DNA from 4 places in the Streptomyces sp. AHA2 genome. Region 4 is predicted to be linked to each of the others. Evidence: riboswitches for the same ligand, from Rfam matches in the RefSeq annotation. Region 4 holds a riboswitch; each other region holds the start of a gene.
What was found. A riboswitch is a leader RNA that binds a small molecule or an ion and turns the genes downstream of it on or off. The one in region 4 is predicted to bind cyclic di-AMP.
Positions count from the first base shown of each region.

Region 1: linked by a shared signal. The riboswitch ahead of Q5694_RS11900 (C40 family peptidase) and the one ahead of Q5694_RS22765 (M23 family metallopeptidase) in region 4 are both predicted to bind cyclic di-AMP.
Region 2: linked by a shared signal. The riboswitch ahead of Q5694_RS25330 (M23 family metallopeptidase) and the one ahead of Q5694_RS22765 (M23 family metallopeptidase) in region 4 are both predicted to bind cyclic di-AMP.
Region 3: linked by a shared signal. The riboswitch ahead of Q5694_RS27905 (transglycosylase SLT domain-containing protein) and the one ahead of Q5694_RS22765 (M23 family metallopeptidase) in region 4 are both predicted to bind cyclic di-AMP.

Region 1 is NZ_JAUQWJ010000004.1:313,368-320,660, forward strand. It holds gene pcrA (DNA helicase PcrA) at 1-2,473, opposite strand, end outside; cyclic di-AMP (ydaO/yuaA leader) riboswitch at 2,788-2,960, shown strand; gene Q5694_RS11900 (C40 family peptidase) at 2,969-4,138, shown strand; gene Q5694_RS11905 (hypothetical protein) at 4,216-5,157, shown strand; gene Q5694_RS11910 (hypothetical protein) at 5,135-5,488, opposite strand; gene Q5694_RS11915 (C40 family peptidase) at 5,910-6,968, shown strand; gene Q5694_RS11920 (response regulator transcription factor) at 6,979-7,293, opposite strand, start outside.
Region 2 is NZ_JAUQWJ010000014.1:64,387-71,679, forward strand. It holds gene Q5694_RS25315 (bifunctional acetate--CoA ligase family protein/GNAT family N-acetyltransferase) at 1-884, opposite strand, end outside; gene Q5694_RS25320 (HPr family phosphocarrier protein) at 1,066-1,347, shown strand; gene Q5694_RS25325 (GntR family transcriptional regulator) at 1,562-2,257, opposite strand; gene Q5694_RS25330 (M23 family metallopeptidase) at 2,448-3,236, opposite strand; cyclic di-AMP (ydaO/yuaA leader) riboswitch at 3,250-3,414, opposite strand; gene Q5694_RS25335 (M16 family metallopeptidase) at 3,605-4,993, opposite strand; gene Q5694_RS25340 (M16 family metallopeptidase) at 4,990-6,360, opposite strand; gene Q5694_RS25345 (DNA gyrase/topoisomerase IV subunit A) at 6,579-7,293, shown strand, end outside.
Region 3 is NZ_JAUQWJ010000018.1:113,892-121,184, reverse strand. It holds gene Q5694_RS27915 (LolA family protein) at 1-347, opposite strand, end outside; gene Q5694_RS27910 (polyprenyl synthetase family protein) at 578-1,588, opposite strand; cyclic di-AMP (ydaO/yuaA leader) riboswitch at 2,097-2,266, shown strand; gene Q5694_RS27905 (transglycosylase SLT domain-containing protein) at 2,270-3,058, shown strand; gene Q5694_RS27900 (HAD family hydrolase) at 3,022-3,870, opposite strand; gene Q5694_RS27895 (GNAT family N-acetyltransferase) at 4,008-5,126, shown strand; gene Q5694_RS27890 (glycosyltransferase) at 5,147-6,433, shown strand; gene Q5694_RS27885 (polysaccharide deacetylase family protein) at 6,430-7,293, shown strand, end outside.
Region 4 is NZ_JAUQWJ010000011.1:131,584-138,876, forward strand. It holds gene Q5694_RS22745 (aspartate aminotransferase family protein) at 1-310, shown strand, start outside; gene Q5694_RS22750 (helix-turn-helix domain-containing protein) at 376-1,023, shown strand; gene Q5694_RS22755 (DUF6126 family protein) at 1,020-1,139, shown strand; gene Q5694_RS22760 (tyrosine-protein phosphatase) at 1,155-1,952, opposite strand; cyclic di-AMP (ydaO/yuaA leader) riboswitch at 2,621-2,777, shown strand; gene Q5694_RS22765 (M23 family metallopeptidase) at 2,782-3,714, shown strand; gene Q5694_RS22770 (SGNH/GDSL hydrolase family protein) at 3,961-4,746, shown strand; gene Q5694_RS22775 (TetR/AcrR family transcriptional regulator) at 4,770-5,384, opposite strand; gene Q5694_RS22780 (Glu/Leu/Phe/Val dehydrogenase dimerization domain-containing protein) at 5,446-6,624, opposite strand; gene Q5694_RS22785 (MBL fold metallo-hydrolase) at 6,751-7,293, shown strand, end outside.

The sequences.
Region 1 (7,293 bases), on a different contig from region 4:
CCACCGGCGCGTAGCGCAGCAGCAGCCGCTTGGGCTTGGTGTCGCCGAAGTCGATCGTCGCCTCGGCGTTCGCCCCCGTGCCCTTGACCGCGACGACCGTGCCGAGCCCGAACTGGTCGTGGGTGACGCGGTCCCCCACGGCCAGCGCGACCACCGGCTTCTCGGCGGTGCGGCGCGTGGCGAAGCCGGAGGCGCCGGAGGCCGAGGAGCGTGAGCGGGACGAGGACAGGGAGGCCGCGACCGCGGAGACCGGCCCGGAGGACGCGGGCGCGGTCGCACCCGTGCGCTTCCACTCCACGTGGGCCGGCGGGATCTCCTCGAGGAACCGGGAGGGCGGGTTGTACGACGGCTGGCCCCAGGCGCTGCGCAGCGTGGACCGCGTCAGGTACAGCCGCTCCCGGGCGCGCGTGATGCCGACGTAGGCCAGGCGGCGCTCCTCCTCCAGCTCCTTGGTCTCCCCCAGGGCACGCATGTGCGGGAAGACGCCGTCCTCCATGCCGGTGAGGAAGACGACCGGGAACTCCAGGCCCTTGGCGGTGTGCAGGGTCATCAGCGTGATGACCCCGTCGCCGTCCTCCTCGTCGGGGATCTGGTCGGAGTCGGCGACCAGCGCGACCTGTTCGAGGAAGTCGGACAGCGTGCCGCCGGTCTCCGCGTCCTCGCCGCGCTCCTGCTCGAACTCCATGGCGACGGCGGCCAGTTCCTGGAGGTTCTCGATCCGGGTCTCGTCCTGCGGGTCGGTGGAGGCCTGCAGTTCGGCGAGGTACCCGGTGCGCTCCAGCACGGCCTCCAGGACGGTGGCCGGCCCGGCGCCGGACTCGACGATCGTGCGCAGGTCCTCCATCAGCGTGTTGAACCGCTTGACGGCGTTGGTGGAGCGCGCGGCCATGCCGTACGCCTCGTCGACGCGCTTGAGCGCCTGCGGGAAGCTGATCTTCTCGCGCTGGGCGAGGGCGTCGATCATCGCCTCGGCGCGGTCGCCGATGCCCCGCTTGGGGACGTTGAGGATCCGGCGCAGCGGCACCGAGTCCTCGGGGTTGGACAGCACGCGCAGGTAGGCCAGGACGTCCCGGACCTCCTTGCGCTCGTAGAAGCGGACGCCGCCGACGACCTTGTAGGGCAGGCCGACGCGGATGAAGACCTCTTCGAAGACACGGGACTGGGCGTTGGTGCGGTAGAACACCGCGACGTCGCCCGCCTTGGCCTCGCCGGCGTCGGTGAGGCGGTCTATCTCGTCGGCGACGAACTGGGCCTCGTCGTGCTCGGTGTCGGCGACGTAGCCGGTGATGCGCGCGCCGGTGCCCGCGTTGGTCCACAGGTTCTTGGGACGGCGGGACTCGTTGCGCTCGATGACGGCGTTGGCCGCCGACAGGATCGTCTGCGTGGAGCGGTAGTTCTGCTCGAGCAGGATCGTCGTGGCGTCCGGGTAGTCCTCCTCGAACTGGAGGATGTTGCGGATGGTCGCGCCGCGGAAGGCGTAGATCGACTGGTCGGCGTCGCCCACCACGCACAGCTCGGCCGGCGGGACCTCGGCCTCGGGCGGTACGTCGACGGGGTGCTCGGAGGTGCCCACCAGCTCGCGGACCAGGGCGTACTGCGCGTGGTTGGTGTCCTGGTACTCGTCGACCAGGACGTGCCGGAAGCGGCGTCGGTAGTGCTCGGCGACGTCCGGGAAGGCGCGCAGCAGGTTGACCGTCGTCATGATCAGGTCGTCGAAGTCCAGGGCGTTCGCCTCGCGCAGCCGCGACTGGTACAGGGCGTAGGCCTGGGCGAGGGTCTTCTCGAAGCCGTCGGTGGCCTGGGCGGCGAAGTCCTCCTCGTCGATCAGCTCGTTCTTCAGGTTGCTGATCTTGGCGCTGAAGGACTTCGGCGGGAAGCGCTTGGGGTCGAGGTCGAGGTCGCGGCAGACCAGGGCCATCAGGCGCTTGGAGTCGGCGGCGTCGTAGATCGAGAAGGAGGAGGTGAAGCCGAGCTTCTTGCTCTCGCGCCGGAGGATGCGCACGCACGCGCTGTGGAAGGTCATGACCCACATGGCGTTGGCGCGCGGGCCGACGAGCTGCTCGACGCGCTCCTTCATCTCGCCCGCGGCCTTGTTGGTGAACGTGATCGCGAGGATCTGGCCCGGGTGCACGTTCCGCTCGGCGAGCAGGTGGGCGATGCGGTGGGTGAGCACGCGGGTCTTGCCGGATCCGGCACCGGCGACGATGAGCAGCGGGGAGCCGGAGTGGACGACGGCGGCGCGCTGGTTGTCGTTGAGCCCTTCCAGCAGCGCGGCGGAGTCGATCACCGGGCGGGGGGCGCCGTCCCGGTAGTGGGTGTCCCGGTCCGGCGGCACGTCGAACTTCCCGCCGAACAGATCGTCCGGAAGCGGCTCCGGAGCGTGGTCGTCCTCGGGCGGCGGCGGGGGCTCGTCCGCGGGGCCCCGCTGGGCCTGGAGGTCCGCCAGGAAGCTGTCGTCAAAGAGGCTGCTCATCGCTCTCCGAGTCTAGGGCGCCCCACTGACAGCCCGCCGCCACCACCGGGAACATCACACCGGGCACCGGCAGGAGGGCCGGGCGGCTGGCGCATTGTCACCGTGGAGCACGACATGATCACGGTCCGCTATGTCCGCAACAATCCAGGACAACTCACGACCAAACCGCCGTGATCGTTCACGCAGGGCAACGCTTCCCGGAAAGGTCACGAAAATGTATCGGGCATATCACCCATCAACCTTCACAGGGACCACACGAGTTGGCTACCGTGCGATCAGGCCGCACGACCCTCACCGGCGAACGACGCCGGGCCGCGCGGCCTCCGCCGAGTCCGGTGTGCCGCAGCGGCGGCCGGAGCCGGGGACCCAACCGAGAACCCCGGGGTGAATCGGCCCGCCTCCGCATCCGGAGAGGCCGTAGGGCAACCCTTCCGAACCACCCGCCCGAACCCGACAGCTAACCCGGTAGGCGGACGATGGAAGGAGTCGCCTCCCTTGGCGTCGCACCGCAAGTCGCGTCCTACGGGTTCGCGCGTGGCAGGCATACGGACCCCCGCCCTGGCAACGGCGGCCCTCACCTCCGTGGCCCTGCTGTCCCAGTCGGCCGAAGCCGCCCCCGAGGCCGACGACAGGCCCAGCCTCGAAGAAGTCGAGAAGAAGGTCGACGACCTGTACCGCCAGGCCGAGTCGGCGACCGACAAGTACAACGCGGCCAAGGAAAGGACCGCGAAGCAGCGCAAGCGCGTCGACACCCTCCTCGACGACGCCGCGCAGCGCGCCCAGAAGCTCAACGAGGCGCGCGACAAGCTCGGTTCCTACGCCTCCGCGCAGTACCGCACGGGGGCCGCCGCCCCGGAGACGGCGACGTTCCTGCTCGCGGACACCCCGCAGGACTACTTCGACCAGACCCAGCTGATGGACCGGATGACCGGCCGCCAGAAGGAAGCGGTCGACGACTTCGTCACGCGGCAGTCCGAGACGGTGACGAAGCGCCGGGAGGCGACCGAGAGCCTCGAGAGGCTCACCGACGCCCAGGGCGACCTGAAGGCGGCCAAGGCGACCGTCCAGCGCAAGCTGGCCGACGCCCGCGCGCTGATGTCGAGGCTGACCGCCGAGGAGAAGGCGCGGCTCGCGGCGATCGAGAAGGAGAAGCGGGAGGAGGCCGCCCGCCGCGCCGCCGAGCTGGCCCGGCAGCAGGCCGCGCAGCAGCAGGCACCGCGCGAGGAGGCCCCGCGGCAGGAGAGCGGCTCGCCGGCGGCGGGTTCCGGCTCGTCCTCCTCGACGCCCTCCGCGGACTCCTCGTACGCCACCAAGGGGGACAAGGCCCTGGCTTTCGCGCGCGCCCAGGTCGGCAAGCCGTACGTCTGGGGCGCCGTCGGCCCCGGCTCCTACGACTGCTCCGGCCTCACCCAGGCCGCCTGGAAGGCCGCCGGCGTCACCCTGCCGCGCACCACCTACGACCAGGTCGGCGCCGGCACCACCGTCCCGGTGTCGCAGGCGCAGCCGGGCGATCTTGTCTTCTTCTACGACGACGTCACGCACGTCGGGCTGTACGTCGGCAACGGCATGATGATCCACGCGCCGAAGCCGGGCGCGTACGTGCGCGAGGAGTCGGTCTACTACGACGGCGAGTCGGCCGTCCACAGCGTGGTGCGGCCCGCCTGAGCGGACGGGGGGGCGTTTTCGGGGGCACGCGCGCGTGCCCCTCACCGCCCGCGCGCGCCGCTCTCTAGCATCGGCGTATGTCCGGTCCCTCCCCGTTTGCCACCTGGTGGGCGACGTACGCGCTGGCGACCGGCACCGTGTCGGTCGGTCTCGACTCCGCGGGTCACGCGGTCCTCTCCCGTGCCGTCCTCGCCCTGGCCTGCGGAGCCTGGCTGCTGTCGGTGGTGAGCCTGCTGCAGCGGGCGCGCGGCGCCTGGCGGGCGGAGGTGCCCGCCGTGTTCACCACCGCGGCGGCGGCCGCCGTCCTCGGCACCGGCTTCTCGGCCGCGGGCCTGCACCCCGTGGCCTGGGCGCTGCTGGCTCTGTCCGCGCTGCTCTGGGCGGTGCTGCTGGCCGTGGAGGTCGGGGGGCGGCGCGGGACGGTGTTCCTGCGGTGTGTGGCCACCCAGTGCCTCGCCGTGCTGGCCGCCGCCCTGGCCGCGGCCGAGTCGCTGGCCTGGCCGGCCCACGCGGCCCTGGTGCTGCTGTGGCTGGGGCTCGCGCTGTACGGCTTCGCCCTGTTCCGCTTCCAGCCCCGGCAGGTGGAGGAGGGGCGCGGGGACCACTGGTTCGCCGAGGGCGCGCTCGCGGTCTCGGCGCTGGCCGGGGCGCAGCTGCTGTCCGCCGACAGCTCCCGCCTCTATCTGTGGAACGAGGACGACGGCGACGCCCTGCGCAACACCGCCGTCACCCTGCTCGTGCTGGCCGCCGTCTGCTGTGTCGCGCTGCTGGTCGCCGAGCTGTTCTGGCCGCGGCACCACTACGACGCGCGGCGCTGGGCCACCGTGTTCTGCGGGGCCGTGACGGCGGCGGCCACGCTGGAGGTCGCCGCGGCGCTCGACGTGGACTGGCTGGCCGGTGCGGGTCGGGCGCTGCTGTGGGCGGCGGTGGCCGCCTGGCTCGCCTGCACCGCCTGGGCCGCCGCCGCGGCCCGGGCCTCGGCCCGGTCCTCCCGGGTCAGGTCCAGAGCACGGCGATGAAGACGTTGGCCGTGGTGAGCAGTCCGACCAGGCCGAACAGGCCCTTGTCCACCCTGTCCTCGTCGCGCTTGACGTAGACCAGGCCGAGGATCACGATCAGCAGCGCCAGCTTCACGCCGATCTTGACGTTGTTCACGGACTGGTCGTCGGCCTGGTTGAGGCCGACCAGGACGATGCCGGTGACCAGCATGGTCAGGGCGCCGTGCAGCATCGCGGGCGTGAAGCGGGCCGTACCCTCGCCCATCGCCTTCATCTGGGTGAGGAAGCCGCCCAGGAGCGAGGCGATGCCGACGATGTGCAGGCCGACGAAGAGGTGGATGAGTACGTCCATGAGGCCGGAGCCTAACCAGGCCCCCGACGGCCGTCCGACACCGGCCCGGTGATGCATATATGCGCCCCATAGCACTCGATCACCGCCGTCGGCCCGTGATCCGGCCCTTCGGTCATCACGCTGAGTGAAGCGAAGGGTGCCGAGGCGGGATCCTGGTCGCATACGGTCACCACCGGTCCTCCGGGGACAGTTCCGCACACCCGCCACGGGGGCCGCACGCGCACCTCTACCGTCCTTCAGCAGGTGACCGGCTCCCCACCGCCGCCCGGGCCAGGGGCGGCAGTCGGACACCACCGCCGAGAAAGTCCCGCGGCGGCCCGTCTCCCCTGTGCGGGCCGCCGCGGGACGCGTAGGCCGCCCGTCCGCTCCCCCCGGCGGCCGCAGACCCCGCCGGCGGTCGAGGAAAGGACGTGGCCCCCAGGTGGCAGCGCACCGCAAGCCCCGACAACGCCCCATGGCCGGCGGCACGGCCCGCACGGCCGCCACGATCGCCCTCGCCTCCGCGGCGACGGCGACGGGCCTCGACGGGACCGGGCACGCCGAACCGCAGCTCACCCCCGGCCAGGTCCGGGCCGAAGTGGCCGAGCTCTACCGGCAGGCGGAGGCCGCCACCGAGAAGTACAACGGCGCCAAGGAGGAGGCCGACGAGGCGCGGCAGCGGCTGAAGGGCCTGCAGGACCGGGCGGCACGTTCGCAGGGACGGCTCGACGAGGCCCGGCAGGCGCTCGGTTCGGCCGCCGCCGCGCAGTACCGCTCCGGCGGCCTTGACCCGGCGATGCAGCTCGCCCTGTCCGACGACCCCGACCGCTACCTGCAGAACGCCGAGTTCGTCGAGCGGGCCGGCGACCGGCAGGGCGCCGCCGTCCGGCGGGTGCGCAGCCGGCTGCGCGAGATCGAGCAGCTTCGCGGGGCCGCGCGCGTCGAGCTGAACTCCCTCAGGACACGGCAGGCGGAGCTGCAGCGGCACAAGAGGACCGTCACCGGCAAGCTGGGCTCCGCCCGGCGGCTGCTGTCCCGGCTGACGCCGCAGGAACGTTCCCGAGTGGGCGGATCATCCGACCGCGCCACCCGCTCGGCCGGCGCCCGCGACACCCTTGCGGCTCCCGCCCCGGCGACGGCCCAGGCGCCCGGCCCCCGCGCGGCCGCAGCCGTCTCCTACGCCTACCGCAAGCTCGGCAGCCCCTACGTCTGGGGCGCGACCGGCCCGAACGCCTTCGACTGCTCCGGCCTCGTCCAGGCCGCCTACCGCTCGGCGGGCGTCTCCCTGCCGCGCACCACGTACTCCCAGATCGCCGCCGGTCGCCGGGTCTCCCGCTCCGAGCTCCTCCCCGGCGACCTGGTGTTCTTCTACGCCGGGATCAGCCACGTCGGCATCTACGTCGGCAACGGGCGGATGATCCACGCCCCGAACCCGTCCGCCCCGGTCCGCGTCGCCCCGCTCGACGAGATGCCCTTCGCGGGGGCGACACGGGTGGTCTGAGCGGGAGCACTCACACCAGCCGCCGGGCCGTCGCCCAGCGGGTCAGCTCGTGCCGGTTGGACAGCTGGAGCTTGCGCAGCACCGCCGAGACGTGGGACTCGACCGTCTTCACCGAGATGTACAGCTGCTTGGCGATCTCCTTGTACGCGTATCCCCGGGCGATGAGCCGCAGCACCTCGCGCTCGCGCTGGGTGAGGCGGTCCAGGTCCTCGTCCACGGGCGGCGCGTCGGTGGAGGCGAAGGCGTCCAGGACGAACCCGGCCAGCCGAGGGGAGAAGACCGCGTCGCCCTCCTGGACGCGGAAGATCGAGTCCACCAGGTCCGT
Region 2 (7,293 bases), on a different contig from region 4:
TCACCGCACTCGGCGACCACCTCGGGGACGTGCTCGGCGGGCACGGCGACGACCGCGAGGTCGACCGGGCCGTCGATGTCGCGCACCGAACGGTGCGCCGGTATCCCGTCGAGTTCCTTCTGCTCTTCGGGCAGGGCCTTGTTCACGGCGTACAGGCGGCCCGTGAAGCCGGCGTCGCGGATGTTGCCCAGGACGCTGCGGCCCACGCCGCCCGGGGTGCGCCCCGCGCCGATGACGGCGACCGAGCCGGGTGCGAGCAGCCGCTGCACGGAACGGGCCTCGGCGCGGTGCTCGCGCGCGTACTGCACGGCCAGGGAGCGGTCGGTGGGTTCGAGGCCGAACTCCAGGCGGACCACGCCGTCCTCGAAACTGCGCTTCTGGGTGTACCCGGCGTCCGTGAACACCTTGATCATCTTGGTATTGGCGGGCAGCACCTCGGCGGCGAAGCGGCGGATGCCGCGCTCCCGGGCGACGGCTGCGATGTGCTCCAGCAGGGCGGAGGCGACCCCGCGGCCCTGGTGGGCGTCCTGGACGAGGAAGGCCACCTCGGCCTCGTCGGCGGGTGCGGAAGCGGGCGTTCCGTCGGCGCCGATCCGGTCGTAGCGTACGGTGGCGATGAACTCGCCGCCGACCGTGGCCGCGAGTCCCACCCGGTCCACGAAGTCGTGGTGCGTGAAGCGGTGGACGTCCTTGGCGGACAGGCGAGGGTACGGCGCGAAGAAGCGGTAGTACTTCGACTCGTCGGAGACCTGCTCGTAGAAGCTGACGAGGCGATCGGCGTCATCGACGGTGATGGGCCGGATGCGCGCGGTGCCACCGTCGCGCAGCACCACGTCGGCCTCCCAGTGGGCGGGGTACTCGTGCCGGTCCGACGAGGTCTGCATGGGCCCCAGAGTACGGCTCGCGTCCGACAGCGGCGCGGGGCAGTCTGTGGGGGGCACCGGTCGGATCGAGGCCGCGATCCGACCTCCGCCCCGGGGCGGTGGCGGGACAGAACCGCACCCGGTGGGCTTCACGTGTGGGAAACTGGTCTAGACAACCCTGAACACCGAAGGGCAGCAACACATGGCTGAGCGCCGCGTCAACGTCGGCTGGGCCGAGGGCCTCCACGCCCGCCCCGCCTCCATCTTCGTCCGAGCCGCCACGGCCACAGGCGTCCCGGTGACGATCGCCAAGGCCGACGGCAACCCCGTCAACGCGGCCTCCATGCTGGCCGTCCTGGGCCTGGGCGCCCAGGGCGGCGAGGAGATCGTCCTCGCCTCCGACGCCGAGGGGGCGGACGCCGCCCTGGACCGGCTGGCCAAGCTGGTCTCCGAGGGCCTCGAGGAACTGCCCGAGACCGTCTGAGGTGAGAACCGTCTGAGGTGAGAGCGCCTTTCGGGCGCGCACAAGGGGCCCGTCCGGATTCGACCGGGCGGGCCCTTCGCATTGCCGGAACACGCAACCGGGGCGCCTGACGGATATACGCGCAGAGGAACGCGGCATTTACGGGGACGCGACAGCGGACAAGAATACTTCCGGACCTCCGGCAATTCCCTGCTCTTTGTATACGGCCCCCGTGTTAATTGCGCCGACTCGCCGTGTTGACGGAATGTTGCGACTTCCTCACCTCGGCGGCGCGTTCCCCGGTGGAGCCGGTCCGCAGCCGGTGCGCGCCGGTCGCACGCTCGACGTGCGCGGCCGTGGCCGCCCGCGCGCGCTCGCCGTCGCCGCGCGCCACGGCGTCCACGATCGCGCCGTGCTCGTTCCAGCACTCGACGGGGCCGGCCGGCGCCTCGACCGTGTACATCCAGGCGATTTTGTGCCGGAGCTGGGTGAGCACCGAGGTCAGGGCGGGGCTGCCGCACGCCTGGGCCAGCGTCTCGTGGAACCAGCCGTCCAGCGAGCGCAGGTCCTCGCCGCCGCCCCGGCGCGCCCGCTCCTGGCCCAGCCGGACCAGGCCACGCAGAACTTTGAGGTGGGCCTCGGTGCGGCGCTGGGCGGCCCGGGCGGCGCCGAGCGGCTCCAGCAGCACGCGCATCTGCAGCAGGTCGGCGGCCTCCTGCTCACCGGGTTCGGCGACCCACGCGCCCGCGTGCCGCCGCGTCACCACGAAGCCTTCGGACTCCAGGGTGCGCAGGGCCTCCCGCACGGGGACGCGGGAGACGCCGTAGCGGCGCGCCAGCAGTTCCTCGGTGAGCCGGGTCCCCCGTGCGTGGACGCCGGCGACGATGTCGTCCCGGATGGCCGTGCACACCGAGTGCGCGGGAATGCGCATGACCGACCTCCGTCTGATTCCCCGAATACGCCGACGCGTGCTCCGCGGCTGCATTGCTCGTGACTCTATTGCAATGTGCCCCGCTTTCCGGCGGCGGACGGAAATCCGGGAGAACTTTTTGGACGACCGGCCGTCCGGGACGTGAAAAGCCCCGGCCGGAGCCGGGGCTTTTCACGATCGCCGGGTGCCGTCAGAGGTTGACGCCGTGCGAGCGGAGGTAGGCGACGGGGTCCATGTCGGAGCCGTACTCGGGGCTCGTGCGGGCCTCGAAGTGCAGATGCGGTCCGGTGACGTTGCCGGTCGCGCCGGACAGGCCGATCTGCTGGCCGGGGGTGACCTGCTGGCCCACCGAGACGCCGATGGACGACAGGTGCCCGTACTGGGTGTACGTGCCGTCGTTCATCTTGATCACGACCTGGTTGCCGTAGGCGCCGCCCCAGCCGGCCTCGACGACCGTGCCCGCGCCGACGGAGTGGACGGAGGTGCCGGTCGCGGCATGGAAGTCGACACCGGTGTGGCTGCCGGAGGACCACAGGCTGCTGCCGGCCTGGTAGCCGGTGGACACGTACGAGCCGGAGATCGGGGAGACGAAGGTGTTCAGGCGCTTGCGCTCGGCCTCGCGGGCGGCGCGCTCCTCGGCCTCGCGGGCCTTCTCGGCCGCTTCCTTGGCCTTCTCGGCCGCCTCGGCGGCCCGCTCGCGGGCGGCCTCCTCGGCCTTCTTCTTCGCGGCGGCCTCCTCGGCCGCCTGCTTCTGGGCGACGGCCTGGGCGTCGATCTGCTCGGCGACGGTGTCGCCCAGGGTGACCACGGGGGTGAGACCGGTCTGCTCGGGGGCGGGCTCGGCGGCGAAGGCGGCCGGGGCGGCCACGGTGCCGATGACGCCGGTCGTGGCGAGGGCCGCGACGCCCGCCGCACGGGCCGTGCCGCGCTGGATGCGGCTGGGACGACGGTGCTTGCCGGTGGCGCGGGTGAACGCCATGAAGTGGCTGGTCCTTTCCTTCCTTCTCGCCTACCGGGTTAGCTGACGGGTTCGGAGCAGGAAGGTCTCCTACGGACCCCCTCGCGGCTCGCGCGGGCGTCCGATTCACCCCAGGGACTGCGGTTGGGTCCCCGGCTCCCCTGGCTCGCGCCGTACGGGGACTCGGCGATGACTGTTCGGTGCCGCGGGTGCGGCGCACTGCCTGACGAACAGCCCGGACGACGCTAAGCGGCGTCACTTTCAATTCCCAAACGGATCCCGGCTTTTGTAGTGCATCCCACAGGCCAGACAGGCAACCTCCGTATCAATTCGGGCATAAGGGAGCCCTGGTGCCTTGGAAGACGACCAGGGCTCCCGCGCGGGTGCCGCTACTCGGCGGTGACGACCGAGACCTCGCCGATGCCGAGGGCCTCGACGGGCGCCTTGATCTGCGCCGCGTCCCCGACGAGGACGGTCACCAGCCGGTCCACCGGGAAGGCGCTGACGACCGCGGCGGTGGCCTCCACGGTGCCGGTCGCGGCGAGCCGGCGGTACAGCGCGGCCTGGTAGTCGTCGGGCAGGTGCTGCTCGACCTGGTCGGCCAGTGTGGAGGCGACGGCCGCAGCCGTCTCGTACTTCAGCGGCGCGACGCCGACCAGGTTCTGCACGGCGACGTCCCGCTCCGCGTCGGTCAGCCCCTCGGCGGCCAGGGTGCGCAGCACCGTCCACAGGTCCTGCAGGGCCGGGCCGGTGTTGGGCGTGTCCACCGAGCCGCTGATGGCGAGCATCGAGGCACCGGTGCCGTCCGGGGCGGACCGCAGCACCTGGGCGAACGCCCGCACCCCGTAGGTGTAGCCCTTCTCCTCGCGCAGCACCCGGTCCAGACGGGACGTCAGGGTGCCGCCGAGGCAGTACGTGCCGAGCACCTGGGCGGGCCACACGCGGTCGTGCCGGTCCGGGCCGGTGCGGCCGATGAGCAGCTGCGTCTGGACGGCGCCCGGGCGGTCGACGATGACGACCCGGCCCGTGTCGTCGGCGGTGACCGGCGGCACCGGACGCGGCTCGGCCCGCGAGCCGGTCCAGGCGCCCAGCGTGTCACCGAGCAGGGCGTCGAGGTCGATGCCGGTCAGGTCGCCGACGACGACGGCGGTGGCCGTGGCGGGGCGGACGTGCTTCTCGTAGAAGCCGCGCACGGCGGCGGAGTCGATCGCGGCGACGGTCTCCTCGGTGCCCTGGCGGGGCCGGGACATGCGCGAGTCCGCCGGGAACAGCTGCCGGGACAGCTCCTTGGCGGCCCGGCGCGAGGGGTTGGCCAGCTCGTGCGGGATCTCGTCGAGGCGGTTGCGGACCAGCCGTTCGATCTCGCTGTCCGCGAACGCGGGTGCCCTCAGTGCGTCGGCCAGCAGGCCGAGGCCCTTCTCGAGCCGGGAGGCCGGGACCTCCAGGCTGATGCGGACCCCGGGGTGGTCGGCGTGCGCGTCGAGGGTGGCGCCGGCGCGCTCCAGCTCGGCGGCGAACTCCTCGGCGGAGTGCTTGTCGGTGCCCTCGGAGAAGGCCCGCGCCATGATCGTGGCGACGCCGTCGAGGCCGGCCGGCTCGGCGTCCAGGGGCGCGTCCAGCAGCACCTCCACGGCGACGACCTGCTGGCCGGGACGGTGGCAGCGCAGGACCGTCAACCCGTTGCCGAGCGTGCCGCGCTCCGGAGCCGGGAAGGCCCACGGCTTGGCCTCGCCCGCCTGCGGCCGGGGGTGGAAGTCCATCGTGGCGAGCTCGGTCACTTGGCCGCCTCCTCGTTGTCGTCGCCGGCCGCGGCTGCGGCGCCGGCGGCATCGTCGGTCTCGTCGGCGACGGGCTCGTAGACGAGCACCGCGCGGTTGTCGGGGCGCAGGCGGGCCTTGGCGACCTCCTGGACCTCCTCCGCCGTGACCTCCAGCACCCGCTGGACGGCGGTCAGGGCGAGCTGCGGGTCGCCGAACAGCACGGCGTACCGGCACAGTTCGTCGGCGCGGCCCGCGACCGTGCCGAGGCGGTCCAGCCACTCGCGCTCCAACTGGGCCTGGGCGCGCTCCATCTCCTCGGCCGTGGGGCCCTCCTCGGCGAACCGGGCGAGCTCCTCGTCGATGGCGGCCTCGATGACCGGCACCTCCACGTCACCGGAGGTCTTCACGTCCAGCCAGCCCAGGGAGGGCGCCCCTGCCAGCCGCAGCAGGCCGAACCCGGCCGCGACGGCCGTACGGTCGCGCCGCACCAGGCGGTTGTACAGGCGGGAGGACTCACCGCCGCCGAGGACGGTGAGGGCCAGGTCGGCCGCGTCGCACGCGCGTGTGCCGTCGTGGGGCAGCCGGTAGGCGGCCATCAGGGCGCGCGCCGGGACCTCCTCCTCGACGACCTCGCGCAGCTGCTCGCCGATGGTCTCCGGCAGGGAGCCGTCGCGCGGGGCGGGCTTGCCGTCGTGGCCGGGGATGGAGCCGAAGTACTTCTCGACCCAGGCCAGCGTCTGCTCGGGGTCGATGTCGCCGACCACGGAGAGCACGGCGTTGTTCGGCGCGTAGTAGGTGCGGAAGAACGCGCGCGCGTCCTCCAGGGTCGCCGCGTCCAGGTCGGCCATCGAGCCGATCGGGGTGTGGTGGTAAGGGTGGCCCTCCGGATACGCGAGGGCGGTGAGCTTCTCGAAGGCGGTGCCGTACGGGACGTTGTCGTAGCGCTGGCGGCGCTCGTTCTTGACGACGTCGCGCTGGTTCTCCATCGACTCCTCGTCGAGGGCGGCCAGCAGGGAGCCCATGCGGTCGGCCTCCAGCCAGAGGGCGAGCTCCAGCTGGTGGGCGGGCATGGTCTCGAAGTAGTTGGTCCGCTCGAAGCTGGTGGTGCCGTTCAGCGAGCCGCCCGCTCCCTGGACGAGCTCGAAGTGGCCGTTGCCCTTGACCTGGGCGGATCCCTGGAACATCAAGTGCTCGAATAGGTGAGCCAGCCCCGTACGCCCCTTGACTTCGTGGCGCGAGCCGACGTCGTACCAGAGGCACACCGCCGCGACCGGGGTCAGGTGGTCCTCGGAGAGCACCACGCGCAAGCCGTTGGCCAGGCGGTGCTCGGTCGCTGTCAGGCCCCCGGAGCCTGCCTGGGCTGTGGCCGTGTGACCCATGGGCATGTACGTCCCTTCGATCGCGGAGCGGTCTTCACAACCGCGGATTCGTGCCGGTCCTGCCACTGTATGCAAGCGCGCGAAGCCCCGGTGAAGTTCCCGGCGCCGGCCTCGGTCCGCGGGCGCGGGCACCGCTTGCCCCGGGTGCTGGTCCCGCTTGTCAGTGCGGCGGTCCACAATGGTCCGCGTCAGATCTGGATCGCAGCAGCAAGGAGCCGGCAGCGATGGCCCGCCGCAGCACGAAGACCCCGCCGCCCGACGACGCGTACGAGGAGCGGATCCTCGACATCGACGTCGTCGACGAGATGCAGGGCTCCTTCCTCGAGTACGCGTACTCGGTCATCTACTCCCGCGCCCTGCCGGACGCCCGCGACGGCCTCAAGCCGGTGCACCGGCGCATCGTGTACCAGATGAACGAGATGGGCCTGCGCCCCGAGCGCGGGTACGTCAAGTGCGCCCGTGTCGTCGGCGAGGTGATGGGCAAGCTCCACCCGCACGGCGACGCGTCGATCTACGACGCCCTGGTGCGCATGGCCCAGCCGTTCTCCATGCGCGTCCCCCTGGTCGACGGCCACGGCAACTTCGGCTCGCTGGGCAACGACGACCCGCCGGCCGCCATGCGGTACACCGAGTGCCGCATGGCCGAGGCGACGAGCCTGATGACGGAGTCGATCGACGAGGACACGGTCGACTTCAACCCCAACTACGACGGCCAGGAGCAGGAACCGGCCGCGCTGCCCGCCGCCTTCCCGAACCTGCTGGTCAACGGCGCCTCGGGCATCGCGGTCGGCATGGCGACCAATATGCCGCCGCACAACCTGCGCGAGGTCATCGCCGCGGCCCGCCACCTGATCAGGCACCCGAACGCGGACCTCGACGCACTGATGAAGCACGTCCCGGGTCCGGACCTGCCCACCGGCGGCCGCATCGTCGGCCTGT
Region 3 (7,293 bases), on a different contig from region 4:
TTCGCGGTCGGGTCGGCGGAGGAGCCGTCGCCGCCGCCCGCGGCGCCGGACAGCAGACCGGACTCCAGACCGCCGAGGTCCGGCAGACCGAGGTCCGTGCTGATCTTCACCGTGCCGGAGAGCTGCTCGACGTCCGACTTCGCGATCTTCTCGATGAGCTGCTGGGCGGTGATCTCCGGGAGGTCGGGGTCGCCGGAGTCGGCGAGCGCGGGGACCAGGCCGATCGTCGCGGCCGCCACCCCGATCACCGTGACGGGGACGATGTAGCGCGCGGCCCTGCGCCGCGCGGAACGCTGCCCGTCGGCCTCCCCGCCGGTGGTGCTGTCGTCGGATGCGTACGGTGCCATGTGTGCCCTACCTCCGTGGTCGGCGGCGGCTGTCCGTGTCGTCCACGCACTCGTCCCTGAGCCGCCATTCTCACCCGAACAGGTGAGGAGTGGTGTCTTCCGTGGTTTCCATCTGACCAAATCGGCCGGCCGGATACGTCAGACCGCGGACTCAACTCCGCGTACTGCTGGGGTATGACACACAGGGGCTGCTTCTCCCCCGACCCGTAGGGGTCGGGAGGAGGCGGCGGCTAACCGGCGCGGTGCACCACGGCGTCGCACAGCTCCAGCAGCGCCGCCTTGGCGGCGCAGTCGGGCAGCGGTGCCAGCGCCGAGCGGGCGTCCTGGGCGTAGCGGAGGGTGTCCTGGCGGGCCTGCTCCAGCGCCGGGTGGGCGCGCAGGCGCCGCAGGGCCTCGGCGTGCCGGGCGTCGTCGGTGAGGTCGGAGTCGAGCAGCTCGCACAGGGCGACGTCCTCGGCGAGGCCGAGCCGGGCGGCCCGCTCGCGCAGCCGGAGCACCGGCAGGGTGGGGATGCCCTCGCGCAGGTCGGTGCCGGGGGTCTTGCCGGACTCGTGCGAGTCGGAGGCGATGTCCAGGACGTCGTCCGCGAGTTGGAAGGCGACGCCGAGCCGCTCGCCGTACTGGGTCAGCACGTGCACGACCGTCTCGTCGGCGCCGGACATCATCGCGCCGAACCGGCACGAGACGGCCACCAGCGAGCCGGTCTTGCCGCCCAGCACGTCCAGGTAGTGCTCCACGGGGTCGCGGCCGTCCTGCGGACCGGCGGTCTCCAGGATCTGCCCGGTCACCAGCCGTTCGAACGCCTCGGCCTGCACCCGCACGGCCTCCGGGCCGAGGTCGGCCAGGATGTGCGAGGCGCGGGCGAAGAGGAAGTCGCCGGTGAGGACCGCGACGGAGTTGCCCCAGCGGGTGTTCGCGCTCGCGACGCCGCGGCGCACGGCGGCCTCGTCCATCACGTCGTCGTGGTACAGCGTGGCGAGGTGGGTCAGCTCCACGACGACGGCCGAGGGCACGATCCCCGGCGCGTGCCGGTCGCCGAACTGGGCGGCGAGCATCACGAGCAGCGGCCTGAACCGCTTGCCACCGGCGCGCACCAGGTGCTGGGCGGCCTCCGTGATGAAGGGCACCTCGCTCTTGGTGGCCTCGAGCAAGCCTTCCTCGACAGCCGTCAGTCCGGCCTGGACATCGGCTTCCAGAGCCTGGTCCCGCACGCTCAGCCCGAACGGCCCGACGTCGGTCACGAGGGGTCTCCTGTCTGCTGGTGTCTGCCGGTGCTTACGCGGATTGTCGATAGGTCGCTGCCCTCACTCGAGTCAGCGTATCCGGTCACGTTTCGATCACCGCCAGCGCCCATGGTTACAGGCCGGGTGGTATCCGATCACGACCGCAATGTTTTCGATCAGGTCATAAGAGCAGACATTTATCGCCTTACCCGCAGGAAGCGTCCTATGCCTGATTTGCCCTTAGAGGTAAGCGAATTCCCGTTTGCGGAATTTGCTCCGGAAGTCGTGATCAGTGAGTTGAGTCACGCCCACCCTTTCACGGCCGCTTCCGGCGGGCAGCTCGTACGGCCTTTCTCCGCGCGCGAGTTGGGGCTTGGCTAACGCAAAGGATCAAGCTGCCCCATACCGGCCGACCAAGGTCAACAAGCGTCATATGTGACTCCCGTGCTTGTTCCCGACATGTGCTCTCGCATACGTTCCCGCCCTGTCCGGCGGACGCCGAATCCTGCCACCGCCCGGACACCCATCAACCGACTCACTCACGCAGGGCAGGAGCGGGGGACCCAGGTAAGTCGCCGGTCCGCACAGCGGAACGGCTCGGGGTGAAGCCGCGCACGGCACACGGTGCCGTACGCGGCCGGGCACCTCCCGGCCCGAACCCGACAGCTCACCTCGCAGGCGCCGGAGAGGAACATCGCCATGCCCGGACGAGGCAAGCACCGTCGCGCCCGAATGAACCCGATCACCCGTGGTGTCGTCGCAGCCGGCACCGGCGGGGCGGCCCTGACCCTGCCGCTCCTCGGCGCGGCCCACGCGAGCGCCGCCGAGCCGCAGAGCGCGTCCGCCGCGCAGGTCCTGCCGCAGGCCGCCCAGCCCGCGAAGTCGCTGACGTACACCGTCACCAAGGGCGACACGCTCTACCGCATCGCCGTCAAGCACGACGTCTCGGGCGGCTGGAAGCAGCTGTACAAGGACAACCGCTCCGTCGTCGGTGACGACCCGAAGCTGATCCACCCGGGTCTGAAGCTGAAGGTGAAGGGCGCCGAGGCCACCGCCCCCGAGAAGGAGGCGACCCGGTCGTCGGCGCCGGCCGAGCCGGCCGCGGAGCCCGCCGCGAAGCCCGCCGGCGGTGTCGCCCAGGCCACCCAGGCCTCCGCGAAGACCTACGCGGACAACCTGGACGGCTGGATCCGCGAGGCGCTGGACATCATGGCGCAGAAGGGGATCCCGGGTACCTACGACGGCATCCACCGCAACATCATGCGCGAGTCGTCCGGCAACCCCCTGGCGATCAACGACTGGGACTCGAACGCGGCCAAGGGCACCCCGTCCAAGGGCCTGCTCCAGGTCATCGACCCGACCTTCGCCGCGTACCACGTGGAGGGGACCCCCTTCGACCCGTACGACCCGGTCGCCAACATCACGGCGGCCTGCAACTACGCGGCCGACCGCTACGGCTCGATCGACAACGTCAACGGCCCGTACTGAGCCGACCCGCCCAGCAGTCGCTCGAGGACGACGGCGATGCCGTCGTCCTCGTTCGACAGCGTGACCTCGTCGGCCACCGCCTTCAGCTCGGGGTGGGCGTTGGCCATCGCCACCCCGCGGGCGGCCCAGTCGAACATCGGGACGTCGTTGGGCATGTCACCGAAAGCCAGGGTGTCCTCGGGCCGCAGCCCCAGGTGCTCGGCCGCCAGCGCCAGGCCGGTCGCCTTGGTCACCCCGCACGGCTGCAGTTCCACCGTGCCCGGCCCGGACATCGTCACCGTCGCCAGTGAGCCGACCACCGACCGGGCCGTCACCGCCAGTTCGTCGTCCGACAGGTAGGGGTGGCGCAGCAGCACCTTGCTGATCGGCTCGCCCCACAGCTCGTCGCGCCGCTCCACCCGGACCGCGGGCAGGGTCGGGTGCGGCATGAGGTAGCCCGGCTCGATCAGCGTCAGGCCGTCCACGCCGTCCTGGTCGACCGCCGCGTACACCTGGCCCACCTCGGCCTCGATCTTGCCGAGGGCGGTCTCCGCGAGTTCCCGGTCCAGCGTGATGGACCACAGCAGCCGGTCCGCGCCGGCGTCGTACACCTGCGCGCCCTGTCCGCACACCGCGAGCCCCGTGCAGCGCAGGTCGTCCAGGAGGGGCCGCACTCTCGGCGCCGGGCGGCCCGTCACCACGAGGTGCTGGGCACCGGCGTCCGCCACCCGCGCGAGCACGGCGAGAGACCGGTCGGACAGGGTGTCGTCGCCGCGCAGCAGCGTCCCGTCCAGGTCGGTGGCGATGAGTGAATATGCGAGGGGTGCGGCCATGATCAGAGAATACGGACAACGCGCCCCATCGTTTCATCGCGCTACGGACACCGATTGCCCGGTTGAAGGCCTCTGCACCGGTTGGCAGCAACATGCTCCGCTACCTACCCGAAGAACCGTCCCGGGCGGTACCTTCCATGTGTCCAGGGGGACTTGATCGGGGGGTCGGGTTGAGCAGTGGACGCATACGTGTGGCCGGGCCCGGGGAGCTCGGCGAGAAGGAGAGGGAGCGCTGGCGTGCACTGCGCGCCGCCTCGCAGGCACCGCGTAACCCCTTCATGGAACCGGAGTTCACCGAGGCCGTCGGCCGGGTGAGGCCGCAGGCCCGCGTCGCCGTGGTCCACGAAGGGGCGGAGCCGGTCGGCTTCCTGCCGTACGAGCGGGGCCCGTTGGGGCAGGGCCGGGCCATCGGACTCGGCGTCTGCGACGCCCAGGGCGCGATCCTGCGGCCGGGGCTCGCGCTGGAAGCGGGCGAACTGCTGCGGGCCTGCTCACTGTCGAGCTTCGCCTTCGACAACCTGGAGGCGGGGCAGCGGCTGTTCGTCCGGCACGCGGCCGAGCAGCACGCCACGTTCGTCGTCGACGTGGAGAAGGGCTACGAGACCTACGAGTCGGTGCTGCGCGGCCGGTCGCCGAAGTTCCTCAAGACGACCCTGGCCAAGGAGCGCCGGCTGGGCCGGCAGGCGGGCGGGCTGCGGTTCGTGTTCGACGAACGCGACCCGGCCGCGCTGCGCACGCTCATGGGGTGGAAGTCGGCGCAGTACCGCAGGACGGGCCGCCGGGACCGGTTCGCGCAGGAGTGGATCACCCGGCTCGTCGGGCAGCTGGCCCGGACCCGGGCCGCGCAGTGCAGCGGCACGCTGTCCGTGCTGTACGCGGATGGGCGGCCCGTCGCCGCGCACTTCGGACTGCGCTCCGCCTCGGTTCTGGCCTGCTGGTTCCCGGCCTACGACCCGGAGTTCGCGAAGTTCTCGCCCGGTCTGGTGCTGCATCTGCGCATGGCCGAGGCGGCGGCGGCCCAGGGCATCGCCACGCTCGACCTCGGTCGGGGGGCCGCCGAGTACAAGGACGCACTGAAGACGGGCGAACTGCCCGTGTACGAGGGCGCGGTGCTGCGGCCGGGGGCGGGCGCGGCACTGCACTGGCTGCGCCGCGAGCCGGTACGCCGCGCGCACAGCTTCGTCCGCGCCCGGCCGCGGCTCGCGGCACTCGCGGCGCGGACCCTGAAGGGCGCGGCCCGGCTGCGCCGTACCTGACACGAGTGGGGGGAGGGCGCATGACCCGTACGGCGCGTGCGCGGGAGGAGATACGGCGGTTCCTGGCCATCGGGGCGGTACAGGTCGCCGAACTGGACCTCGACGGCGGGGAGGCGGTGCTCGTACCGGGTCCGGGCGGTCCCCCGGTCACGTCCGGGGAGGTCTTCGTGCTGGTGCGCAGACGCGGCCGGCCCGTGGGCACGCTGCTCGGGCACGTCCCGCAGGGCGCGGATCCGAAGGCCGTGCTGGCGGCCCGGGCGGCGGCGGAGTGCGCACCGGGCCCCGGGACGCGAAGCGGGCGGTCCGGGGAGCCGCCGGTCACGAGTGTCGTGGTGGCCACGCGGGAACGGGCCGGGCAGCTGGCCCGTGCGCTGGACTCCCTGCTGGCGCAGGACCACCCGCGCTTCGAGATCGTCGTCGTGGACAACGCGCCCGTGACCGACGAGACGCGCGAGCTGGTCGAGCGGAGGTACGCCGAGCGCGTGCGGTACGTCTGCGAGCCCGTTCCGGGGCTCGCAGCCGCGCACAACGCGGGGCTGGACGCCGTGACCGGCGAGGTGGTGGCCTTCACCGACGACGACGTGGTCGCCGACCCGCGCTGGCTGACCGAGCTGACCACGCCCTTCACCGCGGACGCCCGGCTCGGCTGCACCACCGGGCTGATCCTGCCCGCGCGGCTCACCACCCCGGCCCAGGTCCTGCTGGAGAGCCACGGCGGCTTCGCCAAGGGCTTCACCCCGAGGACGTACGACCCGGCGAGGCCCCCGGGTGACGAGCCGCTGTTCCCGTTCACGGCGGGGCGGTTCGGCTCCGGCGCCAACATGGCGTTCCGCACGCGGGTGCTGCGCGAGGTGGGCGGTTTCGACCCGGCCACCGGTGCGGGGACGGCCGCCCGGGGCGGTGACGACCTGTACGGCTTCGTCCGCGTGCTGGCGCAGGGCCACCGGCTGCACTACACGCCGTACGCCCTGGTCTGGCACCACCACCGGGAGACCTGGCGGGACCTGGAGACGCAGGCCTACGGCTACGGGGCCGGACTCACCGCCTACCTCACGGCGGTGCTGGTGAACCGGCCCGGGCTGCTGCCGGCGTTCCTGGCGCGGCTGCCGCGCGGCCTCGCCCACGCCCGTGCGCTGACGGCCGTGCGCGAGACACCGGGCGGCGGAACGCCGGGCGACCACGACGTGAGGACCCACCCCTGGCCGCGGCGGCTGTCCCGGCTGCAGCGCAGGGGCATGCTGTACGGCCCGGTCGGCTACCTCAGGGCGCGGCGGGCGCTGCGCGCGGCGGTGCGGGGGGCGAGATGAGGACGGACGGCGGACACCGGGTGGGGCGGCGGGCGCGGCACGGAAACGAGCGCGCGGCGTCGTCGCAGCCCCGCCCGCGAACCGGTGGGGCGGCGCGGGAGCGGGGCGACGCGGGTGGCTCCGCGGTCGTTCCCGTCTTCCTCTACCACTGCGTCAGCGACGATCCGCCGGACTGGATCGCCGAGTTCACGGTGACGCCGAAGCAGTTCGCCGCGCAGCTGGACGCCGTGGTCCGCAGCGGGCGCACCCCCGTCACGATCAGTGCCCTCGCGGACCACCTGGCCGGGCGGGCACCGCTGCCGCCGCGGCCCGTGCTGCTCACCTTCGACGACGGGTTCGCCGACCTGCCCGGCCCCACCGCCGAGGCGCTGGCCCGGCGGGAGCTGCCCGCCACCGCCTATCTGACCACCGGCGCCATCACCCCGGGCGGCCGCAGCCTGCTGCCGCCCGCCGCGATGATGACTCTGGACCGGGCCGTGGAGCTGGAACGTTCCGGCATGGAGATCGGCAGCCACACCGTCACGCACGCCCAGCTCGACACGCTGTCCGCGAGGGACCTGGCGTACGAACTGCGCACGTCCAAGGCGGTGCTGGAGGACGCCCTCGGGCACGAGGTGCGCCATCTCGCCTACCCGCACGGCTACAACAGCCCGCGTGTGCGGGCCATGTCGGCACGGGCGGGCTACGAGACGGCGACCGCGGTCCGGCACGCGCTCAGCTCCGAGCACGACGAGGCCCACCGCATCGCGCGGCTCATCGTCCGGCGCAGCCACACCCTCGCCGACGTGGAGGGCTGGCTGGCGGGGACGGGCGCCCGGCTCGCCCCCTACCGGGACGGGCCGAGGACGATCGCCTGGCGC
Region 4 (7,293 bases):
GATCGGCATCGAGTTCGGCCGTCCCACGTCGCTGAAGCTGCGCAGCCGCTGGACCATGCTGCAGGCGGCGCGCAAGGGGCTGTTCGCGCAGATGGTCGTGGTGCCGCTGCTGCACAGGCACCGCATCCTCACCCAGGTCTCCGGCGACCACCTGGAGGTGATCAAGCTGATCCCGCCGCTGATCATCGGGGAGCGGGAGGTGGACCGGTTCGTCGAGGCGTTCACGGCCGTGATGGACGACGCCCACAACGGCGGGCTGGTGTGGGACTTCGGCAGGACGCTCGTCAAGCAGGCGGTCGCCAACCGCTGAACCGACGCCTTTGCCTGGGAGGCAAGAAATTTGCCGCAGAGGCAAAGGTCCGGCTGAATGGAGGCATGAGCTCCTCCGAGAGCGAGCGGCCCCCCGGGGCCGGCTCGCCGGCCGACCAGGCACCCGGCGCCCTGCCGGCCGTGGTCGCGCCCCAGCTGCGGGCACTGCGGCGGCAGGCTTCCCTGACGCTGGAGGCCGCGGCCCGCGCGGCCGGGCTGTCGCCCGCGCACCTGTCCCGACTGGAGACCGGCCAGCGCCAGCCCTCGCTGCCGATGCTGCTGGCACTCGCCCGTATCTACGGTACGACGGTCTCCGAACTGCTCGGCGAGACGGTCGCCGAACGGGACTCCGTCATCCGCTCCGCCGACATGGAGCCCACCGCGGCGGGCGGCTGGACCTACTGGCAGGCCGGCGCCCCCGGCCGCGGCATGCAGGCGCTGCGCGTCCACGTCCCCCACGGCTCCCAGGGCGACATCGTGCGCGTCCACCCCGGGGAGGAGTGGCTGCACGTCCTGCGGGGCCGGCTGCGGCTGCGTCTGGCGGACACCGTGCACCGCCTGGGGCCCGGCGACAGCGCCCACTTCGACTCGCTGACCCCGCACCGCATCGCCGCCGAGGACCACGACGGCGTCGACCTGCTCTTCGTCCACACCCTGCTGCAGAGCCCCACGGCCGCCCTGTGCCTGGGCCCCACCCCTGGAGACACGACATGAGCAACCTCGAGGAGAAGTTCCCCCGGGCCCTGTGGGTGCGCCTGCTGGTCTACCTCGTCCTCGGGCACGTCTTCGCCGCGTTCGTCTACCTGCTGTTCGAGGTCGGCGCGAAGTAGACCCCGGCCGGCGCCTCAGTCCAGGAGCCGCTCGCGCAGTCGCTCCCGGGTCTGCGGGGCGAGCCCGAGCCCCTGTTCCAGATAGGCGTCGACACCGCCCCAGGTCTCCTCGATCGTGTCGAAGGCGGCCGTCAGGTACTCGGCGCGCGCGTCGAAGAGAGGGCTGAGCAGCTCCATGACCTCGGGGGAGTAGGCGGAGGCGTGGGAGCTGCTGCGGTGGACCTTGTAGCGGCGGTGCTTGGCGTTCGACTTCAGGTAGTCCTCGACGATCGCCTCCCGCTCGACCCCCACCGCCAGCAGCGTCACCGCCACCGACAGGCCCGCGCGGTCCTTGCCCGCCGCACAGTGCATCAGCGCGGGGACGCTGTCCTGCGCCAGCGCGTGCAGCACCCGCGAGTGCTCGGCGGTGCGGTCCTTGATGATCGAGCGGTACGAGGCGATCATCCGGGCCGCGCCCTTGCCGTCGGCCAGGATCGCGCGCAGCTGGTCCAGGTCGCCGTCGCGGACCATCGTCCAGAACTCGGCGCCGTCGGCCGGGTCGCTCAGCGGCAGGTTCACATTGCGCACGCCCGGCAGCGTGACGTCCGGCCCCTCCAGCTTCTGGTCGGCCGCGTTGCGGAAGTCGAAGATCGTGTGCAGGCCCAGGGCGGTGAGGAAGGCGGCGTCCTCCCCGGTCGCGTGGGCGAGGTGGCCGCTGCGGAACAGCACGCCTTGGCGCACCCGCCGCCCGTCCACGGTGGGCAGTCCGCCGACATCGCGGAAGTTGCGCACTCCGGCCAGCTCGGGCTCGGTCGACGGGACCTGCTGTGTCACGAGGGCTCCTCCCCATCGGTGCCGCCGCCGCGGCTCGCCGGCGGGCACCACTCGACGATACGACATGCCTGCCTGGGGCAATGAAGTCGTCCGCAGGCGCTGCCGGCACGCCCCACGGAATTCGACGAGCCGCCCCCCGGTCGCACCTGATCGGGCTCGCTCACATCCGTGGATCCATGCTGCCGGACCGTGCCGAAGCCGGACGTACGCGGCTGCTGCCTGGCCGCTCGCCGCGTGGGCCGCGGCTCCGGACGTCGAGCTGGTCCGGTCGACGACGCCGGGGCGGCTGTCCGAAAAGGGTCGGCCGGGCGGCGGTCCGGACACGGCCCACGTCCTCCTTGAGTGGAACTGGCCCTTCTGTCCGAATGAGGAGCTTAGGTTGCTTCGTCATAACGTGCCCCGGTCATGCGGGAAATGGGGAGGAGTCGCGTGACCATCGTCATATCCGTGACGATGCGTTGTCGCCATGTGCACGTAATTCGGGTGAATATCAGGGGCATTGAGGAAAGGGAAAGATCGAAATAGCACGCTCGGTGACCGTGAAAACCTCGGCGCCTCAGAAAAAACACCGTCACGCGCAACCACACGCTTGTCCCTTCGCGTCCCGGTCGCTTACGTTCCACACCGATCCGGACGGACGCCTAATCCTGCCGCCGCCCGGAGCCCGCACACACTGACCCGACGCACGGCAGGAGCGGGGGACCCACAGGTACGACGCCTGTTCCGGTTCCCGGAACGGGCTTGGGGTTGAGTCGCGCCTCCGGCGCGGCCGGGCATCTCCAGCCCGCACCCGACAGCTCACCTCGCAGGCGACGGAGAGGAATTCACCATGCCCGCGAAGGGTAAGCACCGCCGTCCCAAGACCCAGCGTTTCACCCGTTCCATCGCCGCCGCCGGAACCGGCGGCGCCGCGCTGGCACTGCCGCTGATGGGGGCCGCCGGCGCCCACGCCGCCACCCCGCAGGCGGTTCCGGAGAAGGCGGTCCAGTCCGCCCCGGCCGCGGAGAAGAAGACCGCCGACAAGGCCGCCGGCACCCGCACCTACACCGTGAAGGCCGGTGACTACCTCGCGAAGATCGCCGACGACCAGCACGTCAGCGGTGGCTGGAAGAAGCTCTACGCGGACAACCGCGACGCCGTCGGTGACGACCCGTCGCTGATCCACCCGGGCCTGAAGCTCTCGATCGGCGAGAAGGCCGCCGCGGACCGGGCCCCGTCGCAGCCCGCGCCCAAGGCCTCCGCCGAGAAGCCCGCGAAGAAGTCCTCCGCCGAGTCCTCCGCGGACACCTCCGCCAAGGCCGGCACCGCCGCGAAGCCGGCCGCCGCCGAGCCCGCCGCACAGAGCAACGCCAGTGGCTTCACGTCGCCCGTGGCCGGCGCCACCGTCGGCACGCCGTACCGCATGTCCGGCAGCATGTGGTCCAGCGGCTACCACACCGGTGTCGACTTCGTCGCCCCGACCGGCACCTCCCTGAAGGCCGTCGGCGCGGGCACGGTCGTCTCCGCCGGCTGGGGCGGCGCGTACGGCAACCAGGTCGTCGTCAAGCTCGACGACGGCAACTACGCCCAGTACGCCCACCTGTCGCAGCTGTCCGTCTCGGCCGGCCAGACCGTGACCGCCGGGCAGCAGATAGGCCTGTCGGGCGCGACCGGCAACGTCACCGGGCCGCACCTGCACTTCGAGATCCGCACCACGCCGGACTACGGCTCGGACGTGGACCCGGTCGCCTACCTGCGCTCGCACGGCGTCTCCATCGGCTGACCGACCGCACCGGCACCTGCCTGACACGCCACCGAAGGCCGGACCCCGTTCCCCGGGTCCGGCCTTCGGTGCGTGGCGGGTCCATGCCGGAACGCCTGCGGTGACATGCCTGTTCCGGAGTTGGCGAATCCTTTAGGAGTGGCCTTTCTCACCGCCCGTCAAGCCCTGCCTACGGTCGCGTAGGTCACATTCGAGGGTGAATCATGAACGGCTGTGGCAGACGATTCGAAGAGTGACAGCAAAGCAGTGATCGGGTCGTACGTGGCGCTGGGGGACAGCTTCACCGAGGGCGTCGGCGACCCCGGCCCCGACGGGGCGTTCGTCGGCTGGGCAGACCGGTTCGCCGTCCTGCTCGCCGACCTGCGGCCCGAGGGCGACTTCCGGTACACCAATCTCGCCGTGCGCGGAAAGCTCCTCGACCAGATCGTTGCGGACCAGGTTCCGCGAGCCGTCGAACTGGCCCCCGACCTCGTCTCCTTCTGCGCCGGGGGCAACGACATCATCCGGCCCGGCACCGACCCGGACGAGGTGGCCGAGCGCTTCGAGCGGGCATTGCGACGCCTCACCGCCGCGGCCGGCACGGTGATGGTGACGACCGGGTTCGACACCCGGGGCGTGCCCGTGCTCAAGCACCTGCGCGGCAAGATCGCCACCTACAACGGACACGTCCGCGCCATCGCCGACCGCTACGGCTGCCCGGTGCTCGACCTGTGGTCCCTGCGCAGCGTGCAGGACCGCCGGGCGTGGGACGCCGACCGGCTGCACCTTTCCCCCGAGGGGCACACGCGGGTGGCGCTGCGCGCCGGCCAGGTGATGGGCCTGGCGGTGCCGGCCGACCCCGAGCAGGCCTGGCCGCCGCTGCCGCCGCGCGGGGCGTTCGACGTACGGCGGGACAACGTGCAGTGGGCGCGCGAGTTCCTGGTGCCGTGGATCGGGCGCCGGTTGCGCGGGCAGTCCTCGGGCGACCACGTGACGGCCAAGGGAGCGCTCTCCCCGGACGACATCCGGATGCGGATCGCTCCCGTGGCGTGAGACCCGGGCCGGCGGACCGGCCGCTACCGCACGGTCGACGCGGCCGGTTCCAGGCCCAGTTCGCGGGCCAGGGCCTCGTCCGCCCACTGCCGGGCGCGGGCCCGGGAGACCGTCCCGGGGTAGGACGTCAGCTGGACGGCGAGACCGTCGAGGAGGGCGGTGAGGCGGAAGGCTGCCGCCCGGGGGTCCGGGCAGGGGAACTCGCCCGCCGCCACGCCCTCCGCCATGACCTCGGTCAGGGCGGCCTTCCACTGCCGGTCGAGGTCCTCGGTGACCTCCCGCAGCGCCGGCTCGCGCAGGGCGGCCGCCCAGCCCTCGATCCACAGGCGCCAGCCCTTGGCCTGGCCCGTCGGCGCGTACCACCGCACGGCCGACCGCAGCCGGCGCAGCGCCGGCGCCCGCCGGCCGAGCAGCCGGCGCAGGTGCGCGAGATCGGCCTCGGCGGCATGCCGGAACGCGGCGGCCACCAACTGCTCCTTCGAGGAGAAGTGGTAAAGCACCAGAGCGTTGCTCACCCCGAGCGCCGAGGCCACGTCGGCGATCCTGACCGCCGCCACGCCCCGCGCCTCGATCTGCTCGATGGCGGCCCGCAACAGCTCCGCGCGCCGCTCGGCGACGCTCAACCGGACTCTCGTCACACCGTCACCCTATATACGGCGGCGCGGACCCCCGCCGTACGGATCCGGCCGGTCCCGCGCCTCAGCGGTACCAGCCGAACCGTTCCGCCAGCTCCGGCAGCCGGTCCGCCGCGAGCGCGTGCGCGGCGGCCCTGGGCGTGATCCCCTCGGCCTGCGCACGGGCCAGCATCCGCCCCACCAGTGCCCGCATCGCGCGACGCGTGTGCGCGAACGCCTCCTCGGCGTCGGGGCCGACGTCCCCGAACAGCGTCCACCACCACCAGGCGTTCGTCCCGGAGTTGACCACGACGTCCGGCAGCACGCTCACCCCGCGCGCCGCCAGCAGCGGCTCGGCCTCCGCCCGTACGGGCATGTTGGCCGCCTCCACGATCCAGCGGGCGGTGATGTGTTCCTGGTTCCCGGCGTCGATGGCGTACGACACGGCCGCCGGCACCAGCACGTCCGCCTCCGCGGACAGCCAGGCGTCGCCGGGCAGTTCGCCGTCACCGGGGCGCAGCGCCGCACGGTCGACCGTGCCGTGGGCGTCGCGGGCGGCGAGGAGCGCCTCGACGTCCAGCCCCGCCGGGTTGGCGATCGTGCCCTTCAGGTCGGCGACGGCCACGACCGTCAGCCCCGCGCGGGAGAGGAACCGGGCGGTGGCCCCGCCCATGGTGCCCAGGCCCTGGAGCGCCACCCGCGTGCCCGCGTGCGGCACTCCCGCCCGGTCCAGGGCGGTGAGTGCCGCCTCGGCGACGCCGCAACCGCCGGCCAGCTCATCGAGCCCGATGCCGTCCACGTCCACGGCGAAGGCGTCCGCCAGCCTCCGCCGCGCTGCCGCCTCGTCGTCCAGCAGCGGGTACACGGCCTGGATCGAGGAGACCAGCCCGGCCTCGGCGGCGGCCCGGTCCACCACGTCCTGACTCAGCCCGAGATCCTCTCCGGTCGTCCAGAAGCTCTCGATGTACGGGCGCATCGCCCGCAGGTAGCGCACCAGCAGCGGGTACGCCTGCGGATCGCGCGGATCGCAGTCGATGCCGCCCTTCGCGCCACCGAGGGGTACGTAGCGGCCGGCCGGGTCGTAGTGCAGGGCCTCCTTCAGGGTCATGCCGCGGGCCAGGGCCGTCACCTCCTCCAGCGTGCAGCCGGGCCGCATCCGCAGACCGCCGCTGGCCACACCGCGCACCAGCCGGTCGACGACCAGGAAGCCCTGCCGGCCGGTGAGGTGATCTGTCCAGGTGAGGGACATCAGAGGGCTGGCCATACGGACTCCTTCGGCGCCGGTCTACTGAATCGCGAGTCAGTATCCCCTGGGCGGGACACCGGGCACGGGTGATGCCGGAGGGGCCGACCATAATGGAAAGCCTGACCGACTCCACCTGGAGGTACCGTGGCCGGTTTCCGTACCCTGAGCTCCGGGCTCCGCGCGCTGCGCCCCGGGGCGTTCGGCGCGGACCCGAGCGGCGAGCGCATGGCGCGCATCCGCCGATCACCCCACTTCGAGGACGGGGTCTTCCAGAACCCCGGCGGCCCCGCGCGGACCCGGCCCTCGGGCTCCACCCTGGACCTCGCGAAGGTCTTCTTCGACAAGGAGACCCGTCCGCGGCGCACCCCGCAGGGCGCCGTGCCGGTGCACTCCACCACGCTCGCGGACATCGCCCGGCCCCCGGCCACCGGTCTGCGGCTGACCTGGACGGGACACTCCAGCGTCCTCGCGGAGATCGACGGCCGTCGGGTCCTGTTCGACCCGGTCTGGGGCGAGCGCTGCTCACCGTTCCCCTTCGCCGGCCCCAAGCGGCTGCACCCCGTCCCTCTGCCGCTCGCCGCGCTCGGCCCGGTCGACGTGGTGGTCATCTCCCACGACCACTACGACCATCTGGACATGCCCACCATCAAGGCGCTGGCCGGTACGGACACGCTCTTCGCGGTCCCG